Linked DNA regions of Azoarcus olearius. The protein of the gene in region 2 interacts with the protein of the main gene of each other region in a pairwise test. Links are inferred from orthologs where the notes say so. Each region holds a gene or a part of one and is shown on either strand. Other genes may lie near its edges.

Region 1 (3,069 bases), 180 kb from region 2 along the record:
GACGGCGCGGCTGATGCCCGGCAGCGCGAAAAGACGCGCCTTGGCTTCGGCATAGGCGTCCATCGTGCGGTGGTAATCGAGATGGTCGCGGGTAAGGTTGGTGAACACCGCCACGTCGAACTCGACGCCGTTCACCCGCCCTTGGTCGAGTCCGATGGACGACACTTCCATGGCCGCGGCGGCTGCGCCTTCGCCCAGCAGGCGAGCGAGCGTGGCATGCAGTTCGAGCGCATCGGGCGTGGTATTGAGACTGGCGCTGAGCTGGTCCGGAAACCCGCTTCCGAGGGTACCGACGATGCCGCAGCGGCTGCCGAGTTCGCCCAGCGCGCGCGCGAGCCACTGCGTGACCGTGGTCTTGCCGTTGGTGCCGGTCACGCCGGCCATCCACAGCCGCGCGGAGGGCCGGTCATAGATCTCGTGGGCAAGCGCACCTGCGAGTTCGCGCAGCCTGGGCACCGCGAACCCTGGAACCGGAAGTTCTCCCGGGTGAAAGCCGTCGCCCTCTTCCCACAACACGGCAGCGGCGCCGCGCTCGATGGCGGAGGCGATGTAACGGCGGCCGTCGGTGACATGCCCCGGCCACGCCGCGAACACGGCCCCCGGCCCGACACGACGCGAATCGGCCGTGATGCCGGCGGGCCGGACGCCGCTGGCGCGGAGCTGATCGAGCAGCACGAAGGCAGGGTTGCTCACATGCTCTCCCGGACCGCCGCGGGCGCGGGTTCGTTGGGCTTGCGGGCCAGCTGCAGCGGCGTCAGCGGCGCATCCGGCGCCACGCCGAGGGTGCGCAGCGAGCCTTCCATGATGCGCGCGAAAACCGGCGCGGCCACCGTACCCGCGTAGTAGTTGCCCGCGCTCGGCTCGTCGATCATCACTGCCACGACGAGGCGCGGATTGGAGATCGGCGCGATGCCGACGAAGGACGCGATGTAGCGCTTGGTGTAGTGCCCGCCTTCCAGCTTCAGCGCGGTGCCGGTCTTGCCCCCGACGCGGTAGCCGGGCACCTGTGCCTTGGTGGCAGTGCCGCCGGGCAGGGTGACGGTTTCGAGCATGTTGCGCAGCGTCTGCACCGTCTGCGGCGAGAAGATGCGGGTTCCGCCGCTGGGCGGCCCGTCCAGCTTGGTGAGCGACAGCGGTACGAGTTCGCCGTCGCGTGCGAACACCAGATAGGCGCGCGCCATCTGGATCAGGGTGACCGAGATGCCGTGGCCATAGGACATGGTCGCCTGCTCGATCGGGCGCCAGGTCTTGGCCGGGCGCAGACGGCCGCCGGTTTCGCCCGGAAAGCCGAGATTGAGCGGCGAACCGAAGCCGAGCTGGTGATAGAGCTGCCACATCTCGGCCGGCGTGAACTGCAGCGCCATCTTGACAGTGCCGATGTTGGACGACTTCTGGATCACCTCGGCGACGGTCAAGGGGCCGCTGCGGTGCGAATCCGAGATGGTCGCGGTGCCGATGGTCATGCGTCCGGCGGAGGTGTCGATCACCGTGGTCGGTTTCACCTTGCCGGTTTCGAGCGCCAGACCGGCAATGAACGGCTTCATGACCGAGCCGGGCTCGAAGCTGTCGGTAAACACGCGGTTGCGCAGCTGCGCGCCCGTGAGGTTGCTGCGGTTGTTCGGGTTGTAGGTAGGCGCGTTCGCCAACGCAAGGACTTCCCCGGTGCGCGCGTCGAGCACCACGGCGGCCCCCGCCTTCGCCTTGTTGAGCTGCATGGCCTCGCGCAACGCGCTGTAGGCGATGTACTGGATCTTGCCGTCCATCGCGAGCGAGATATCGTCGCCGTCGCGCGGCGGCCGGATCGATTCCACGTCCTCCACGATGCGGCCGCGGCGGTCCTTGATCACGCGTCGCGAACCGGGCATGCCGGCCAGCATCTTCTCGTAGGCCAGTTCGATGCCTTCCTGGCCGCGGTCCTCGACCCCGGTGAAGCCGAGCATGTGCGCGGTCACGTCGCCACCGGGGTAGTAGCGGCGATATTCCTGCTGCTGGTGTACGCCGGGCAGCTTGAGCGCGGCGATGCGGTCTGCGACCTCGGGCGGCAGCTGGCGCTTGAGATAGACGAAGTCACGGCCCGGGGCGAGCTTGTCGTTCAGCTCGCGCACATCCATTTCGAGCAGCGTGGCGAGCTGGCGTGCGGCGGCGGGTTCGAGGCGGGCGTCGGCCGGGATCGCCCAGATCGAGCGCACGGGCGTGCTCACCGCCAGCATGTCGCCGTTGCGATCGGAAATGCGTCCGCGCGTGGCGGGGACTTCCAGCACGCGGGCATAGCGCATTTCGCCCTTGGCCTGCAGGAAGCTGTTGTTTACACCTTGCAGGTAGAGCGCGCGCCCGATCAGCGCCAGCGAGCACCCCATCAGCATGACGAGCACGAAGCGCGCGCGCCACGCCGGCAGCTCGCGCTTGAGCAGCGGATTGTGGTTGAAGGTGACGGTGCGCTGCTTCTTCACTGTGCCTCCAGCACCACGATCTGCCCCGGCACCGGCGGGCGCATGCCGAGCCGTTCGCGGGCGAGCTTTTCGACCCGCGCGTGCGCTGCCCAGGTGCTTTGCTCCAGTTGCAGCTGCCCCCACTCAACGTCGAGGCTGTGGGCGCGCGCCATCTCGCGCTCCAGCTCGATGTAGAGCTTGCGCGACTGGTGCTGCGCGGCCACCACGCCGAGCGCGCTGGCGACCACGAGTGCGACGAGCATTGCGTCGAAGCGGATCATGCAGCCACCCCGCAGCGCTCGGCCACCCGCATCACTGCGCTGCGCGCGCGCGGATTGGCCGCCACTTCAGCCTCGCCCGGCCGCTGCGCCTTGCCGACGAGTTGCAGCCGGGGCGGCGGGAGGTCGGCCGCGCGCACCGGCAGCCGCGACGGCAGCTGCGGCGGACGCGCTTCGTCGCGCAGGAAGCGCTTGACGATGCGGTCCTCGAGCGAATGAAAGCTGATCACCACCAGCCGGCCGCCCTCGCGCAGGCGCGCAACGCAGTCCGGCAGCACGGTCGTCAGCTCTTCGAGTTCCTGATTGATGAAAATCCGTAGAGCCTGGAAGCTGCGCGTCGCTGGGTGCTGCCCCGGCTCGCG
Region 2 (3,031 bases):
CTCGATCGAACCTTCGAAGGCGCCGATCACGCGCGACGCGACGAAGGCGGTGACGAGGTTGACCGCCAGCCACGACCAGCGGTTCTTCACCGAGTCCCATACCGAGGCGAAGATGTCTTCCTCTTCGCGCAGACCGGCGTGGCTGAGGATCTCGGCCTCGGATTCCTCACGGATGTAATCGACCACGTCGGCCACGGTGAGACGGCCGATCAGGCGCTTGTCGGGGCCGATCACCGGCGCCGACACCAGGTCGTAACGCTCGAAGGCCTGCGCCGCGTCGTCGGCGTCGTCGGCCGGCTCGAAGCTGATCATCACCTCCTTGCGCATCACGTCGGCGACCAGCGACTCGGGGTCGTTGAGCAGCAGGGATTCGAGCGACAGGATGCCCTTCAGGCGATCCTCGCGGTCGACCACGAAGAGCTTGTCGGTGTGATCGGGCAGTTCGTCGAAGCGGCGCAGGTAGCGCAGCACGACTTCGAGCGTGACGTCCTCGCGGACGGTCATCAGGTCGAAGTCCATCAGCGCGCCGACCGAGTCCTCCGGGTAGGACATCGCGGCGCGCAGCTGCTCGCGCCCTTCGTGGTCGAGCGACTGGAAGACGTCCTGGATGACCTCGGGCGGCAGGTCGGGCGCAAGGTCGGCGAGTTCGTCGGCGTCCAGCGTTTCCGCCGCGGCCTTCAACTCCTCCGGCGCCATGGTCTCGATCAGCGATTCGCGGACCGCATCCGAGACTTCGAGCAGGATCTCGCCGTCGCGCTCGGCCTTGACCAGGTCCCAGACGAACAGGCGCTCTTCGAGCGGCAGCGCTTCGAGGATGTAGGCGATGTCGGCCGGGTGCAGCGAGTCGAGCTTGCTGCGCAGCTCGGCGACGTGCTGCTTGTGCACCAGCGATTCCACCAGTTCGTGGCGCGGCATGTCCTGGCGGTGCACCAGGTCTTCCACCAGCTTCTGGCGTGCGAGCAGCTCCTGCACTTCGCGCAGGTGGTGCTGGACGTCGTCGGGGTGGAGTTCCTCTTCCGGGGTCATTGCGCGAAGGGCCGGTGGGGGTGGCTGAGCGAGACGCGAATTCTACGGACTCGGGCGCCGCGGCGCGACCCCGCTCGGCCCGCTGTGGCGGATTTGCCGCCACGCGGCGCCCGCCGGCGGAGCAGCGACCGCGCGCGCGCTCACGACGCACCGATCAGGGCGGGACTTCGGCCCAGGCCATGCGGCCGCGGATGCGGTCGGCGTGGGCGGCGAGGCGCGGCCCGAAGCTGCGCTCGTACTTGCGCGGGTTGGGCAGCATCACCGCCAGCCGCGCTGCTTCGGCAGGGCCGAGGCGGCTGGCCGGCAGGCCGTAATAGCGCCGCGCGGCGGCTTCGGCGCCGAAGATGCCGTTGCCCCATTCGACCACGTTCAGATACACCTCGAGGATGCGGCGCTTGCTCCACAGCTGCTCGATCATCACGGTGATCACTGCCTCCTGCGCCTTGCGGAAGTAGCTGCGCGAGGGCGACAGGAAGAGGTTCTTGGCAAGCTGCTGGCTGATCGTGGAGCCGCCGGACACCGGGCGGCCCTTGCGTTCGTTCTTCTCCAGCGCGCGCTGGATCCCTTCCCAGTCGAAACCCTCATGGTCGACGAAGCCGTCGTCCTCGGCCGCGACCACGGCGCGCTTGAGGTGGATGGAGATCTGCTCGTAGGGCACCCAGGTGTGGCGCAGGCGCGCGTCCGGCTTCTTCTCCTGCAGCGCATCGAGCCGCAGGCGCATGAAGCTGGTGCTGTCCGGATTGTGCGTGCGCCACCACGCCACCTGCGCGAACAGCCAGACCTGCCAGAGCAGCAACAGCGCGAAGGCGGCGAGCAGGGCGCGGCCGAGCCAGCGCCACAGCGTCTTCATGCGGCGGCGAGACGGGCGCGCAGATCGGCCAGCACCGGGGCGGTGTCGGGGCGCACGCCGCGCCACAGCAGGAAGCTCTCGGCGGCCTGCTCGGCCAGCATGCCCAGCCCGTCGGCCAGCCGCCCGGCACCGTCGGCCCGGGCGGCGGCAAGAAAGGGGGTGTCGCCGCGGCCGTACATCATGTCGTAGGCCAGCGCGCCTTCGGCGTAGATGCCAGCCGGCAGCGGCGGCGCCTGGTCGGCAAGGCTGGCGGCGGTGGCATTGATGACCACGTCGAAGCGGCGGCCGGCGAGCGCATCGAAGCCGCCGCCGTCAATCGCCACGCCGGGGTGGCCGGCGGCAAAGCCGGCGGCCAGTTCGACCGCCTTCGCCGCGGTGCGGTTGGCGATCGTCAGCGCGGCCGGCGCCTGCTCCAGCAGCGGCAGCAGCGCGCCGCGCGCCGCGCCACCGGCGCCGAGCAGCAGCACGCGGCGGCCGTGCAAGGGACAGCCGAGATTGACGGTGAGGTCGCGCACCAGGCCGGCGCCGTCGGTGTTGTCGCCGAGGATGTCGTCCGGGGTTTCCGGCCCGCCGAAGGCGAGCGTATTGACGGCGCCCGCGGCCGCCGCGCGCGGCGTGAGGCGCGTGGCAAGCGCGTGGGCTTCGAGCTTGAACGGCACGGTCACGTTCATGCCGCGCCCGCCCATCGCGCGGAACGCGAGCACGGTGTCCACGAAGCCATCGAGCGGCGCGAGGATGGCTTCGTAGCCCAGTGCCTCGCCGGTCTGGCGCGCGAAGGCGGCGTGGATCTGCGGCGACTTGCTGTGGGCGATCGGGTTGCCGACGACGGCGTAGCGGTCCATGCGCTGCGGGCTCCTAGTTGGCGCGCACCTGGTCGGTATTGGTGAAGGTCCAGGTCCGCACGATCTCGATGATATCGGTGTCGCGGCTGATGTCCGGCGGGAAGGGGGCGTAGGGCGCCGACATGTTGACGATGCGCATCGCCGCTTCGTCCAGCACCTTGTGGCCCGAGCTGCGGGTGACTTCCACGCTCGCCACGCTGCCGTCGGCGCGGATCGACACCGACAGCAGCAGGCTGCCGTAGAGCTTGCCGCGAGCGGCGTCCGGGTAGTTGAGGGTGCCGATGCGCTCGATCTTCAGGCGCCAGTCCTCCAC

The links.
Region 1: the proteins of mtgA (region 2) and dqs_RS04670 interact in binary tests that used the Escherichia coli proteins (3 or more experiments, as listed by UniProt). The link is inferred for Azoarcus olearius from one-to-one orthologs.

What each region holds. Positions count from the first base shown.
Region 1 is NZ_CP016210.1:976,658-979,726, reverse strand. The notes cover bases 71-3,069. They hold dqs_RS04670 (peptidoglycan D,D-transpeptidase FtsI family protein), read right to left. Parts: upstream 2,451-3,069; coding sequence 690-2,450; downstream 71-689. Other genes in these bases: rsmH (16S rRNA (cytosine(1402)-N(4))-methyltransferase RsmH), read right to left, coding at 2,707-3,069; ftsL (cell division protein FtsL), read right to left, coding at 2,447-2,710; dqs_RS04675 (UDP-N-acetylmuramoyl-L-alanyl-D-glutamate--2,6-diaminopimelate ligase), read right to left, coding at 71-693. In the rest of the region: more of dqs_RS04675, read right to left, coding at 1-70. UniProt on the Escherichia coli protein: Essential cell division protein that catalyzes cross-linking of the peptidoglycan cell wall at the division septum. Required for localization of FtsN.
Region 2 is NZ_CP016210.1:801,569-804,599, forward strand. Bases 29-2,989 are described here. They hold mtgA (monofunctional biosynthetic peptidoglycan transglycosylase), read right to left. Parts: upstream 1,877-2,989; coding sequence 1,181-1,876; downstream 29-1,180. Other genes in these bases: mgtE (magnesium transporter), read right to left, coding at 29-1,026; aroE (shikimate dehydrogenase), read right to left, coding at 1,873-2,718; dqs_RS03820 (energy transducer TonB), read right to left, coding at 2,732-2,989. Also shown: more of mgtE, read right to left, coding at 1-28; more of dqs_RS03820, read right to left, coding at 2,990-3,031. UniProt on the Escherichia coli protein: Peptidoglycan polymerase that catalyzes glycan chain elongation from lipid-linked precursors. May play a role in peptidoglycan assembly during cell division in collaboration with other cell division proteins.